Regions from separate parts of the Ureibacillus endophyticus genome, predicted to be linked through region 2. Evidence: a T-box and tRNA genes for the amino acid it is inferred to sense, from the RefSeq annotation. Region 2 holds a T-box; the other regions hold tRNA genes.

Region 1 (3,181 bases), 2.4 Mb from region 2:
AACTCATCGATGCACGTTATGAAAAGAAAAGTACGATTTTTACAACCAATGTGAACTTCAAATCATGGGAAGAAATTTTCCCAGAGCCGAAGTTAGCAAATGCGATTTTAGATTGCATTTTACATCACGCAAGTGTCGTAACTATTACTGGTGATTCGTACCGTCTTAAGCAACACCTCGAACCAGTAAACGAGTAATTTTGTACACCCTTAAACAAGCATAAATGTACATATTAACGTTGACATTTATACTCTATTTATATTCTTTCAATCTAAGCTTCTCATCATCAAGCTGAAATATTCTGCATACCTAGCATAATATAAATTTCATATTTCTCGGTCTGGTCTCTACTTCTGAGGCTCATAACGACTTTCATTAAATACAAAAAGACGTATAGCAAATGCTATACGTCTTCATATGACCCGTACGGGATTCGAACCCGTGTTACCGCCGTGAAAGGGCGGTGTCTTAACCACTTGACCAACGGGCCGTGGCTCCGAAGGTAGGACTCGAACCTACGACCAACCGGTTAACAGCCGGTTGCTCTACCACTGAGCTACTTCGGAATATTATGGTGGGCCTAAATGGACTTGAACCATCGACCTCACGCTTATCAGGCGTGCGCTCTAACCAGCTGAGCTATAGGCCCATAATGGAGCGGGTGATGAGAATCGAACTCACGACATCAGCTTGGAAGGCTGAGGTTTTACCATTAAACTACACCCGCATAAAATGGTGGGTCGAGACGGAATCGAACCGCCGACACTTTGAGCTTCAGTCAAATGCTCTACCAACTGAGCTATCGACCCACTTTATGGCGGTCCCGACCGGGATCGAACCGGCGATCTCCTGCGTGACAGGCAGGCATGTTAACCGCTACACCACGGGACCTCAAGTAAATGGCGGAGGAAGAGGGATTCGAACCCCCGCGCGGTTTAACCCGCCTGTCGGTTTTCAAGACCGATCCCTTCAGCCGGACTTGGGTATTCCTCCACTTTACTAAATGGCGGCAGAGGGAATCGAACCCCCGACCTTACGGGTATGAACCGTACGCTCTAGCCAGCTGAGCTACGCCGCCATATTTTTATTTGATTTTATTGGTGGAGCCTAGCGGGATCGAACCGCTGACCTCCTGCGTGCAAGGCAGGCGCTCTCCCAGCTGAGCTAAGGCCCCAATTAAAATGGTCGAGAAGACAGGATTCGAACCTGCGACCCCTTGGTCCCAAACCAAGTGCTCTACCAAGCTGAGCTACTTCTCGTATATATGGCGCGCCCGGCAGGAGTCGAACCCACAACCTTCTGATCCGTAGTCAGACGCTCTATCCAATTGAGCTACGGGCGCATATAAATGGTGCCGAGGACCGGAATCGAACCGGTACGGTAGTCACCTACCGCAGGATTTTAAGTCCTGTGCGTCTGCCAGTTCCGCCACCCCGGCACATTTGGAGCGGAAGACGGGGTTCGAACCCGCGACCCCCACCTTGGCAAGGTGGTGTTCTACCACTGAACTACTTCCGCATGTGCATTGATTTTCTGGCAAGTTTTTAATAAAACTGGTGAGCCATGAAGGACTTGAACCTTCGACCCTCTGATTAAAAGTCAGATGCTCTACCACTGAGCTAATGGCTCTCTATAAGATGGTGGAGGGGGACGGATTCGAACCGCCGAACCCGAAGGAGCGGATTTACAGTCCGCCGCGTTTAGCCACTTCGCTACCCCTCCAGAAAGGATGCCGGCGATAGGAGTCGAACCCACGACCTACTGATTACAAGTCAGTTGCTCTACCAACTGAGCTACACCGGCATATATGGTGGAGGATGACGGGCTCGAACCGCCGACCCCCTGCTTGTAAGGCAGGTGCTCTCCCAGCTGAGCTAATCCTCCATTTTTGAAACAAGCGAAGCGACGTCCTACTCTCACAGGGGGAAGCCCCCAACTACCATCGGCGCTAAAGAGCTTAACTTCCGTGTTCGGTATGGGAACGGGTGTGACCTCTTTGCCATCATCACTTCACTTGTCCATGGATGTACTGGCTTCGCCGTTGCAACATGGATGTTGCGCTCTTAGGCGAAGTTCCTATTTCATTTTTGAGAGCTTGTACTCTCAAAACTGGATAAAGACATTGACTAACGACCATTCAAGTTAGTGGTTAAGTCCTCGATCGATTAGTATTCGTCAGCTCCATGTGTCGCCACACTTCCACCTCGAACCTATCTACCTCATCGTCTTTGAGGGATCTTACTTACTTACGTAATGGGAAATCTCATCTTGAGGGGGGCTTCATGCTTAGATGCTTTCAGCACTTATCCCGTCCATACATAGCTACCCAGCGATGCCTTTGGCAAGACAACTGGTACACCAGCGGTATGTCCATCCCGGTCCTCTCGTACTAAGGACAGCTCCTCTCAAATTTCCTACGCCCACGACGGATAGGGACCGAACTGTCTCACGACGTTCTGAACCCAGCTCGCGTACCGCTTTAATGGGCGAACAGCCCAACCCTTGGGACCGACTACAGCCCCAGGATGCGATGAGCCGACATCGAGGTGCCAAACCTCCCCGTCGATGTGGACTCTTGGGGGAGATAAGCCTGTTATCCCCGGGGTAGCTTTTATCCGTTGAGCGATGGCCCTTCCATGCGGAACCACCGGATCACTAAGCCCGTCTTTCGACCCTGCTCGACTTGTAGGTCTCGCAGTCAAGCTCCCTTGTGCCTTTACACTCTACGAATGATTTCCAACCATTCTGAGGGAACCTTTGGGCGCCTCCGTTACCTTTTAGGAGGCGACCGCCCCAGTCAAACTGTCCACCTGACACTGTCTCCTACCCCGATAAGGGGTACGGGTTAGAATTTCAACACAACCAGGGTAGTATCCCACCGACGCCTCCCTCGAAGCTGGCGCTCCGAGTTCTCTGGCTCCTACCTATCCTGTACAAGTTGTGCCAAAATTCAATATCAGGCTACAGTAAAGCTCCACGGGGTCTTTCCGTCCTGTCGCGGGTAACCTGCATCTTCACAGGTACTATAATTTCACCGAGTCTCTCGTTGAGACAGTGCCCAGATCGTTACGCCTTTCGTGCGGGTCGGAACTTACCCGACAAGGAATTTCGCTACCTTAGGACCGTTATAGTTACGGCCGCCGTTTACTGGGGCTTCAATTCAGAGCTTCGCTTACGCTAA
Region 2 (3,181 bases):
TATCGATTCCATGTATAGTAACGTTTCCCATCAGAAGGGAAAGGAAATTGTTGATTAGACATTTTTGTTTCACTCCTCTAAATGATTTTAACACGGGATTTTGTATTATGCATTTTTATATGTATGGACAATTCTACTATATTGTTTTTCTTGAATTACTTCGAAAAACAGAATAATATATTTCTTTGTTGCATCAAGATGATGGAGGAATTGAGTATGCCAAGAAATGTCTGGCTATTAGTGATTGGAACGTTAATTAATATTACAGGAAGTTCATTAATTTGGCCTTTAAATACAATTTACATGCACGAGCATTTAGGCCAATCATTATCTATAGCTGGGCTTGTCCTAATGATTAATGCAGGGGCAACCATGCTAGGTAACTTGGTTGGTGGCTATTTATTTGACAAATTTGGTGGGTATAAATCTATCATGTTTGGAATCTTTATTACCATTTTTTCGTTAGTGGGAATCACGTTTTGGCATGGTTGGCCACATTACGTATGGTTCTTAACGATAATGGGGTTTGGTAGTGGTGTTGTCACTCCCGTTATGTTCGCATTTGTTGGTTCTGTGTGGCCAGAAGGTGGTAGGAAAGGTTTTAATGCTATTTATCTTGCTCAAAACTTAGGAGTAGCAGTTGGTCCTGCAGTTGGAGGCGTGATTGCTGATAAAAGTTTTGATTATTTATTTGTTTCAAACCTTGGTTTGTATATCATTTTTTTCATTTTAGCGACTGTTTCGTATCGTAATATGATTTCAAATGTCGAAAAATCTAAAGTGAAAGATAGTGCAGTTAATAATACAGCTAACCGGGCAAGTTTTTATTCATTATTAATTATTAGTGGGGGCTTTTTATTAACATGGGTAGCCTATTCTCAATGGCCATCCACCTTATCTACACACATCCAGCAGCAAGGTATCGGCTTAAAAGAATATAGTTTACTCTGGACGATAAATGGATTGTTAATTATTTTACTTCAACCAATTATTAGCCCAATTGTACAAAAGTATGAAAAACAAATAAAAGTACAACTAGTCATTGGTATCGCCATTATGATGTTATCCTTTATCGTAATCATTTTTGCAGATAGTTTTAAAATCTTTGCAGTCTCTATGATTATATTAACGATTGGAGAAATATTCGTATGGCCAGCTGTACCCACTATTGCAAATATGTTAGCTCCAGAAGGTAAAGGTGGGTCGTATCAAGGGATTGTCAACAGTATTGGTTCTATTGGAAGAATGATTGGCCCGCTTTTTGGAGGACTAATAGTTGATGTTTACAGTATGAACATTCTAATACTAACTTTGTGCATGATGTTAATCATAGCAATCATACCTTGTTTATTTTACGATCGCCCAGTTAAGAAAGTTCAACATTAATGATATAGAAATAGTGCATTTACTCTATATAATAGGTATATTTTAATGTGGGACTTGTATATTTCGAATATTTCCATTAAAATGAATGCATTAATGAATATGGACGACAATGAGAAGGAATAGTAGATTTTGAAGCTTTTTAGAGAGCTAGCGTTTGGTGCAAGCTAGTAAGTAGAGAAATCGAACTCGCCTTGGAGTCAGTTTTAGTGAATAAGTAACTAAAACCGTGAGCCGCGTTAAGGTTTGAGCTGAGTGATGTGTCACTAATCTGGGTGGTACCGCGGGAGTTTGCAAATATCTCTCGTCCCTTCTATTAGAATGGGGCGAGTTTTTTTTATTTTTGAAATATTTTGTTAATTTTTCCGAATATAGGATATTCTACTTATTAGTAAGCTTACCTAAAGAAACTGGCGGATGTCGCAGATTACATAGAAAAAATTAATACAGTCTTTGTAAGAAATCTGGACAAAAATGCAAGGCGAAATAGTGAAAACCTTCATGTCGCAACACTACTACACGGACTTACCAAAAAAGGAGGAACTACCATGAGTTTTAATCATCAACAAATTGAAAAGAAATGGCAACAATATTGGGCAGAAAATAAAACATTTAAAACATTAAATGATACTTCAAAGCCAAAATTTTATGCATTAGATATGTTCCCATATCCATCAGGTGCAGGATTACACGTAGGTCACCCAGAAGGTTATACAGCTACAGATATTTTATCACGCTTTAAACGTATGCAAGGGTTTGACGTGTTACATCCAATGGGTTGGGATGCATTCGGTCTACCAGCTGAACAGTATGCATTAGATACTGGAAATGACCCTGCAGAATTTACAGCAAAAAATATTGCGACATTTAAACGCCAAATTCAAGAATTAGGCTTTTCTTATGATTGGGATCGTGAAATTAATACAACAGATCCTGAATACTACAAATGGACACAATGGATTTTCATTCAATTATATAAAAAAGGTTTAGCTTACATCGATGAAGTAGCAGTTAACTGGTGTCCAGCGCTTGGTACTGTATTAGCAAATGAAGAAGTAATCGATGGGAAATCAGAACGTGGTGGTCACCCAGTAGAGCGTCGTCCAATGAAACAATGGATGTTAAAAATTACTGCTTATGCAGATCGCTTAATTGATGATTTAGATGAGGTTGATTGGCCAGAATCAATTAAAGAAATGCAACGTAACTGGATTGGTCGTTCTGAAGGTGCTGAAGTAACATTTAAAGTAGATGGAACAGACGAAACTTTCAAAGTGTTTACTACTCGTCCAGATACTTTATTTGGTGCGACATACTGTGTTCTTGCACCTGAGCATAAATTAGTAGCAAAAATTACGACTGCTGAACAACAAGGTGCTGTAGAAGAATACCTTGAAAAAGTAAAATTAAAATCTGACTTAGAACGTACAGATTTAGCTAAAGAAAAAACAGGTGTATTTACTGGTGCTTATGCAGTAAATCCAATTAACGGAGAAAAGATTCCAGTTTGGATTGCAGACTATGTACTAGCATCTTACGGTACTGGTGCAATTATGGCTGTACCTGCTCATGATGAACGTGACTATGAATTTGCAAAGGAATTTGGATTAGAAATTAAACCAGTTCTTGAAGGTGGCGACATTGAGAATGAAGCATTCACAGGTGATGGACCACATATCAATTCTGATTTCTTAAATGGTTTAGGTAAAGCTGAAGCAATTTCTAAAGCAATTGAATGGTTAGAGGAAAACGGTGTAGGTGAAAAGAAAATTTCTTACCGCTTACGTGACTGGTTATT
Region 3 (3,181 bases), 2.2 Mb from region 2:
GCCTTACAAGCAGGGGGTCGGCGGTTCGAGCCCGTCATCCTCCACCATATATGCCGGTGTAGCTCAGTTGGTAGAGCAACTGACTTGTAATCAGTAGGTCGTGGGTTCGACTCCTATCGCCGGCATCCTTTCTGGAGGGGTAGCGAAGTGGCTAAACGCGGCGGACTGTAAATCCGCTCCTTCGGGTTCGGCGGTTCGAATCCGTCCCCCTCCACCATCTACTTTAAAGTAGGGGCATAGTTCAACGGTAGAATAGAGGTCTCCAAAACCTTTGGTGTGGGTTCGATTCCTACTGCCCCTGCCAATATCTGTTTGAACTTATTACACGATGGCGATTGTGGCGAAGTGGTTAACGCATCGGATTGTGGTTCCGACATTCGTGGGTTCGATTCCCATCAGTCGCCCCATTAAATTAAATTAAATTAAATAATTTTAAAATATTGGGGTATAGCCAAGCGGTAAGGCAACGGATTTTGATTCCGTCATGCCTAGGTTCGAATCCTAGTACCCCAGCCATTTAGCGCCCGTAGCTCAATTGGATAGAGCGTCTGACTACGGATCAGAAGGTTGTGGGTTCGACTCCTGCCGGGCGCGCCAAATATATTATTTTGGGGCCTTAGCTCAGCTGGGAGAGCGCCTGCCTTGCACGCAGGAGGTCAGCGGTTCGATCCCGCTAGGCTCCACCAATAAAAAAATTAAATAATATTATCGCGGGGTGGAGCACGAACGAATCAACTTCGTAGCGATGCTTCAGCGTAACGATTTCGCAAACATCTTGAATTCACTAAACGAAATCGTGACGGTTCAAATGAAAACTATATGCGTAATACAATATTTTAATTTTAGAATATAATATTTCCGCGGGGTGGAGCAGTTCGGTAGCTCGTCGGGCTCATAACCCGAAGGTCACAGGTTCAAATCCTGTCCCCGCAACCAAATGGTCCCGTGGTGTAGCGGTTAACATGCCTGCCTGTCACGCAGGAGATCGCCGGTTCGATCCCGGTCGGGACCGCCATTATTGCGGGTGTAGTTTAATGGTAAAACCTCAGCCTTCCAAGCTGATGTCGTGAGTTCGATTCTCATCACCCGCTCCAATTGGGGCCTATAGCTCAGCTGGTTAGAGCGCACGCCTGATAAGCGTGAGGTCGATGGTTCAAGTCCATTTAGGCCCACCATGTATTATTCCGAAGTAGCTCAGTGGTAGAGCAACCGGCTGTTAACCGGTTGGTCGTAGGTTCGAGTCCTACCTTCGGAGCCATGGCCCGTTGGTCAAGTGGTTAAGACACCGCCCTTTCACGGCGGTAACACGGGTTCGAATCCCGTACGGGTCATAAAATTTAATTCCCAGGAGGATTAGCTCAGCTGGGAGAGCACCTGCCTTACAAGCAGGGGGTCGGCGGTTCGAGCCCGTCATCCTCCACCATATTATGCCGGTGTAGCTCAGTTGGTAGAGCAACTGACTTGTAATCAGTAGGTCGTGGGTTCGACTCCTATCGCCGGCACCATTATTTAGAGCCATTAGCTCAGTGGTAGAGCATCTGACTTTTAATCAGAGGGTCGAAGGTTCAAGTCCTTCATGGCTCACCAGTTTTATATTGCGGGTGTGGCGGAATTGGCAGACGCACTAGACTTAGGATCTAGCGCCGCAAGGCGTGGGGGTTCGACTCCCTTCACCCGCACCATTTAATTAAATCATAAATTTTTAGCACATGCGGAAGTAGTTCAGTGGTAGAACACCACCTTGCCAAGGTGGGGGTCGCGGGTTCGAACCCCGTCTTCCGCTCCAAATGTGCCGGGGTGGCGGAACTGGCAGACGCACAGGACTTAAAATCCTGCGGTAGGTGACTACCGTACCGGTTCGATTCCGGTCCTCGGCACCATTAATTTGAGCGTTTGGCTACGGTTAAAGATATATGTGGTTTCTAACGCCCGGGAATTTTGCGGGAAGTAGCTCAGCTTGGTAGAGCACTTGGTTTGGGACCAAGGGGTCGCAGGTTCGAATCCTGTCTTCCCGACCATCCAATATCAATTTAGATGTTAAATAATGGGGCCTTAGCTCAGCTGGGAGAGCGCCTGCCTTGCACGCAGGAGGTCAGCGGTTCGATCCCGCTAGGCTCCACCAAAATTAGAATATACAATATGGCGGCGTAGCTCAGCTGGCTAGAGCGTACGGTTCATACCCGTAAGGTCGGGGGTTCGATCCCCTCTGCCGCCATTTATTAAAAGTGGAGGAATACCCAAGTCCGGCTGAAGGGATCGGTCTTGAAAACCGACAGGCGGGTTAAACCGCGCGGGGGTTCGAATCCCTCTTCCTCCGCCATCTTATTTAAATAGTTAGTAATAATGGTCCCGTGGTGTAGCGGTTAACATGCCTGCCTGTCACGCAGGAGATCGCCGGTTCGATCCCGGTCGGGACCGCCATAAAGTGGGTCGATAGCTCAGTTGGTAGAGCATTTGACTGAAGCTCAAAGTGTCGGCGGTTCGATTCCGTCTCGACCCACCATTTCTAAATATTCCGAAGTAGCTCAGTGGTAGAGCAACCGGCTGTTAACCGGTTGGTCGTAGGTTCGAGTCCTACCTTCGGAGCCATTTTGGGGAAGTACTCAAGAGGCTGAAGAGGCGCCCCTGCTAAGGGTGTAGGTCGGGTAACCGGCGCGAGGGTTCAAATCCCTCCTTCTCCGCCAGAAAGCATAATATTCTGGCCCGTTGGTCAAGTGGTTAAGACACCGCCCTTTCACGGCGGTAACACGGGTTCGAATCCCGTACGGGTCATAAAAGTAAAAACATGAAGGCTATATGAAAGTTCACTATGAACTCTCATATAGCCTTTTTTGTGTACCTAGAAACCTATGTAATTGTAACATTGATGAACTTACAATAACTACCGCTACTAATAAACTGCAGAAATACTTACTTATATAATAGCCTTTTCCTCTAAATTCACTTTATTGTTCGTTCAAAATTAATTCTGTTTAATAAATATTAACTAAAAGGAAATGGATGTCATTTTAAATGCATACATTCCTTGCTGAATAAGAAATATAAGCTATTACATCTAAAACTCCTATTGCATATGATAAGAGAAGGAAGCCCAAGTTTGTTAAAAAATTTTATTATATATTGTCTTTTTGTAAAGAACGGATTATAATGAAAATCATTAAAGATGTTGATATATCAACGA
Region 4 (3,181 bases), 330 kb from region 2:
GTAGGAAATTTGAGAGGAGCTGTCCTTAGTACGAGAGGACCGGGATGGACATACCGCTGGTGTACCAGTTGTCTTGCCAAAGGCATCGCTGGGTAGCTATGTATGGACGGGATAAGTGCTGAAAGCATCTAAGCATGAAGCCCCCCTCAAGATGAGATTTCCCATTACGTAAGTAAGTAAGATCCCTCAAAGACGATGAGGTAGATAGGTTCGAGGTGGAAGTGTGGCGACACATGGAGCTGACGAATACTAATCGATCGAGGACTTAACCACTAACTTGAATGGTCGTTAGTCAATGTCTTTATCCAGTTTTGAGAGAATAAGTAAATTAATCCGAAAAAAGTATAAAAAGTACTTGATATATTTGTGGATTATGATATAATAATACTTGTCTTTCGATAATAGTTTAAATGCTGTTTGCAAGAAGATTATAAATTAAAATACAATTATTCCGAAGTAGCTCAGTGGTAGAGCAACCGGCTGTTAACCGGTTGGTCGTAGGTTCGAGTCCTACCTTCGGAGCCATCTTCTTGGAGAGTTGTCCGAGAGGCCGAAGGAGCACGATTGGAAATCGTGTAGGCGGGTAACACTGTCTCAAGGGTTCAAATCCCTTACTCTCCGCCATCTTAGACAGCCAGATAATCTGGCCCGTTGGTCAAGTGGTTAAGACACCGCCCTTTCACGGCGGTAACACGGGTTCGAATCCCGTACGGGTCACCATTTTATAAAATAGCCAGCATGGAGGATTAGCTCAGCTGGGAGAGCACCTGCCTTACAAGCAGGGGGTCGGCGGTTCGAGCCCGTCATCCTCCACCATATTTTAAACAAAATAGTATTATCGCGGGGTGGAGCAGTTCGGTAGCTCGTCGGGCTCATAACCCGAAGGTCACAGGTTCAAATCCTGTCCCCGCAACCAAGGTCCCGTGGTGTAGCGGTTAACATGCCTGCCTGTCACGCAGGAGATCGCCGGTTCGATCCCGGTCGGGACCGCCATAAAATGGGTCGATAGCTCAGTTGGTAGAGCATTTGACTGAAGCTCAAAGTGTCGGCGGTTCGATTCCGTCTCGACCCATCTTTATTAAAAATTATTTAAATGCCGGTGTAGCTCAGTTGGTAGAGCAACTGACTTGTAATCAGTAGGTCGTGGGTTCGACTCCTATCGCCGGCACCATACTATGGAGGGGTAGCGAAGTGGCTAAACGCGGCGGACTGTAAATCCGCTCCTTCGGGTTCGGCGGTTCGAATCCGTCCCCCTCCACCATTTAAAATAGGGGCATAGTTCAACGGTAGAATAGAGGTCTCCAAAACCTTTGGTGTGGGTTCGATTCCTACTGCCCCTGCCAATAACCAATTTCAACTAAAGTAATGGCGATTGTGGCGAAGTGGTTAACGCATCGGATTGTGGTTCCGACATTCGTGGGTTCGATTCCCATCAGTCGCCCCATATATCCTCAAAAATAATTAGTTGAAATAATATATAAAATTATGGCGATTGTGGCGAAGTGGTTAACGCACCGGATTGTGGTTCCGGCATTCGTGGGTTCGATTCCCATCAGTCGCCCCATTAAAACTAATGAAAACTTCATCAAATTTTTGGGGTATAGCCAAGCGGTAAGGCAACGGATTTTGATTCCGTCATGCCCAGGTTCGAATCCTGGTACCCCAGCCATTTTGCGGAAGTAGTTCAGCGGTAGAACACCACCTTGCCAAGGTGGGGGTCGCGGGTTCGAACCCCGTCTTCCGCTCCAATATTATAATGGCGGCTTAGCCAAGTGGTAAGGCACGGGTCTGCAACACCCTTACCACCGGTTCGAATCCGGTAGCCGCCTCCATTTTATTTATTAATCGGTTTATCCGATGTTTTTTTTATTATTTGACTTTGCCGGTGTGGCGGAATTGGCAGACGCGCACGACTCAAAATCGTGTTCCTTCTGGAGTGTCGGTTCGACCCCGACCACCGGTATCTTTAAATTAAACATTAAACTGACAAGAGTTCTAGCTCAATACTGAGTTAGAACTCTTTTTGGTTCTATATTAATTGTTGGGGTTTGCCTACAATTTATGAAAAACAAAATGCACAACATCACCTATTTTTCTATACTTGAGTTGACTAGAAACAAGCAGAAAAAGGTGAGTTGTGCATTATGAATTTTAACATGGAACTACCAGGATTAAAAGGTGTAAATATTGAAGAAATGGTTGAACAAGAAAATCGTGTACTAGTCTATATTTCCATGCCTATAAAAGAACATATTTGTCCAGCGTGTGGTGAAAAAACAAAGAAAATACATGATTATCGAATGCGAAAAATCGGCCACCTTTCCTTTTGGGGACGTTTAACTAAGTTGATGTATAAATGTCGTCGTTACCGCTGTCAATGTGGAAAGCGTTTTGCAGAAAAGGCTTCATTTGTCGAGCGATATCAACGTTATTCAAGAGAAGCGAATCAAGCGATGACGATTCAATCCGCGAAATCGAAAACATTTAAAGATGCGGCAATGATTCTCGGTACATCTATTTCAACCATCATAAGAAGATTTAAAAAACAAGCAAAAGCAGTATTACCAAAGGGTGTTCAATTACCAAAAGCAATTGCCATTGATGAATACAAGGGAGATACGGATGCAGGAAAATATCAATTAATTATAGCGAATGCGGAAACACATGAACCAATCGATGTTTTGCCTAATCGCAGACTTCAAACGATCAAAACTTATTTGCAAAAATATGGTCAAGAAGTGGAAATCGTTGTCATGGATATGAATGGAAGTTTTAAAGCAGCGGTTCAACAAGCATTGGGAAAACCAATCATTGTGGCGGACCGATTCCATTATTGTCGTTATATCCATTGGGCTTTAGATGAAGTCCGAAGAAAAGTTCAAAAAGAAATGCATGCCTATGATCGTAAGAAATCGAAGAAAATGCGATTTGTTTTACATAAGAATTCCGACAATCTATCAGAGGAAGAACGTTGGTATTTAAATCGATATCTAGCTTTATCATCAGAGTTAAAGCAGGCTTATGAATTAAAAGAAGCATTTAAACAGTGGTTTACAGAATCCAAAAGGAGAGAAAATATACAGGAGGTCAAAAGTGGATTAGAAGCATTTTACCGAAAGGTAGAAGAAGTAGGCATTCCAAGCTTTTTAAAAAGTATACAAACACTAAAAAACTGGCAGAA

What was found. A T-box is a leader RNA that pairs with one kind of tRNA and senses whether it is charged. The one in region 2 lies ahead of leuS (leucine--tRNA ligase), so its partner is inferred to be a tRNA-Leu.
Region 1: it has a tRNA-Leu gene. The T-box ahead of leuS (leucine--tRNA ligase) is inferred to sense a tRNA for this amino acid. The anticodon was not compared.
Region 3: it has a tRNA-Leu gene. The T-box ahead of leuS (leucine--tRNA ligase) is inferred to sense a tRNA for this amino acid. The anticodon was not compared.
Region 4: it has a tRNA-Leu gene. The T-box ahead of leuS (leucine--tRNA ligase) is inferred to sense a tRNA for this amino acid. The anticodon was not compared.

Annotation. Positions count from the first base shown of each region.
Region 1 is NZ_JAMYWW010000001.1:248,720-251,900, reverse strand. It holds gene istB (IS21-like element helper ATPase IstB) at 1-197, shown strand, start outside; tRNA gene NKR20_RS01265 (tRNA-Glu) at 419-490, opposite strand; tRNA gene NKR20_RS01260 (tRNA-Asn) at 492-566, opposite strand; tRNA gene NKR20_RS01255 (tRNA-Ile) at 573-649, opposite strand; tRNA gene NKR20_RS01250 (tRNA-Gly) at 654-727, opposite strand; tRNA gene NKR20_RS01245 (tRNA-Phe) at 734-809, opposite strand; tRNA gene NKR20_RS01240 (tRNA-Asp) at 816-891, opposite strand; tRNA gene NKR20_RS01235 (tRNA-Ser) at 901-993, opposite strand; tRNA gene NKR20_RS01230 (tRNA-Met) at 1,005-1,078, opposite strand; tRNA gene NKR20_RS01225 (tRNA-Ala) at 1,099-1,174, opposite strand; tRNA gene NKR20_RS01220 (tRNA-Pro) at 1,183-1,259, opposite strand; tRNA gene NKR20_RS01215 (tRNA-Arg) at 1,266-1,342, opposite strand; tRNA gene NKR20_RS01210 (tRNA-Leu) at 1,350-1,438, opposite strand; tRNA gene NKR20_RS01205 (tRNA-Gly) at 1,444-1,518, opposite strand; tRNA gene NKR20_RS01200 (tRNA-Lys) at 1,555-1,629, opposite strand; tRNA gene NKR20_RS01195 (tRNA-Tyr) at 1,639-1,722, opposite strand; tRNA gene NKR20_RS01190 (tRNA-Thr) at 1,731-1,803, opposite strand; tRNA gene NKR20_RS01185 (tRNA-Val) at 1,809-1,884, opposite strand; rRNA gene rrf (5S ribosomal RNA) at 1,898-2,013, opposite strand; rRNA gene NKR20_RS01175 (23S ribosomal RNA) at 2,146-3,181, opposite strand, start outside.
Region 2 is NZ_JAMYWW010000001.1:2,629,261-2,632,441, reverse strand. It holds gene mnmL (tRNA modification radical SAM protein MnmL/YtqA) at 1-62, opposite strand, end outside; gene NKR20_RS12845 (MDR family MFS transporter) at 82-1,386, shown strand; T-box leader at 1,487-1,698, shown strand; gene leuS (leucine--tRNA ligase) at 1,932-3,181, shown strand, end outside.
Region 3 is NZ_JAMYWW010000001.1:438,586-441,766, forward strand. It holds tRNA gene NKR20_RS02140 (tRNA-Val) at 1-47, shown strand, start outside; tRNA gene NKR20_RS02145 (tRNA-Thr) at 53-125, shown strand; tRNA gene NKR20_RS02150 (tRNA-Tyr) at 134-217, shown strand; tRNA gene NKR20_RS02155 (tRNA-Trp) at 231-304, shown strand; tRNA gene NKR20_RS02160 (tRNA-His) at 332-407, shown strand; tRNA gene NKR20_RS02165 (tRNA-Gln) at 442-516, shown strand; tRNA gene NKR20_RS02170 (tRNA-Arg) at 521-597, shown strand; tRNA gene NKR20_RS02175 (tRNA-Ala) at 611-686, shown strand; tRNA gene NKR20_RS02180 (tRNA-Met) at 860-936, shown strand; tRNA gene NKR20_RS02185 (tRNA-Asp) at 940-1,015, shown strand; tRNA gene NKR20_RS02190 (tRNA-Gly) at 1,021-1,094, shown strand; tRNA gene NKR20_RS02195 (tRNA-Ile) at 1,099-1,175, shown strand; tRNA gene NKR20_RS02200 (tRNA-Asn) at 1,184-1,258, shown strand; tRNA gene NKR20_RS02205 (tRNA-Glu) at 1,260-1,331, shown strand; tRNA gene NKR20_RS02210 (tRNA-Val) at 1,348-1,423, shown strand; tRNA gene NKR20_RS02215 (tRNA-Thr) at 1,430-1,505, shown strand; tRNA gene NKR20_RS02220 (tRNA-Lys) at 1,513-1,587, shown strand; tRNA gene NKR20_RS02225 (tRNA-Leu) at 1,598-1,682, shown strand; tRNA gene NKR20_RS02230 (tRNA-Gly) at 1,712-1,786, shown strand; tRNA gene NKR20_RS02235 (tRNA-Leu) at 1,792-1,880, shown strand; tRNA gene NKR20_RS02240 (tRNA-Pro) at 1,942-2,018, shown strand; tRNA gene NKR20_RS02245 (tRNA-Ala) at 2,047-2,122, shown strand; tRNA gene NKR20_RS02250 (tRNA-Met) at 2,142-2,215, shown strand; tRNA gene NKR20_RS02255 (tRNA-Ser) at 2,228-2,320, shown strand; tRNA gene NKR20_RS02260 (tRNA-Asp) at 2,346-2,421, shown strand; tRNA gene NKR20_RS02265 (tRNA-Phe) at 2,428-2,503, shown strand; tRNA gene NKR20_RS02270 (tRNA-Asn) at 2,515-2,589, shown strand; tRNA gene NKR20_RS02275 (tRNA-Ser) at 2,594-2,684, shown strand; tRNA gene NKR20_RS02280 (tRNA-Glu) at 2,701-2,772, shown strand.
Region 4 is NZ_JAMYWW010000001.1:2,955,172-2,958,352, reverse strand. It holds rRNA gene NKR20_RS14725 (23S ribosomal RNA) at 1-273, shown strand, start outside; tRNA gene NKR20_RS14720 (tRNA-Asn) at 451-525, shown strand; tRNA gene NKR20_RS14715 (tRNA-Ser) at 533-624, shown strand; tRNA gene NKR20_RS14710 (tRNA-Glu) at 646-720, shown strand; tRNA gene NKR20_RS14705 (tRNA-Val) at 741-816, shown strand; tRNA gene NKR20_RS14700 (tRNA-Met) at 840-916, shown strand; tRNA gene NKR20_RS14695 (tRNA-Asp) at 918-993, shown strand; tRNA gene NKR20_RS14690 (tRNA-Phe) at 1,000-1,072, shown strand; tRNA gene NKR20_RS14685 (tRNA-Thr) at 1,096-1,171, shown strand; tRNA gene NKR20_RS14680 (tRNA-Tyr) at 1,178-1,261, shown strand; tRNA gene NKR20_RS14675 (tRNA-Trp) at 1,270-1,343, shown strand; tRNA gene NKR20_RS14670 (tRNA-His) at 1,369-1,444, shown strand; tRNA gene NKR20_RS14665 (tRNA-His) at 1,489-1,564, shown strand; tRNA gene NKR20_RS14660 (tRNA-Gln) at 1,595-1,669, shown strand; tRNA gene NKR20_RS14655 (tRNA-Gly) at 1,674-1,748, shown strand; tRNA gene NKR20_RS14650 (tRNA-Cys) at 1,759-1,832, shown strand; tRNA gene NKR20_RS14645 (tRNA-Leu) at 1,882-1,963, shown strand; gene NKR20_RS14640 (ISL3 family transposase) at 2,145-3,181, shown strand, end outside.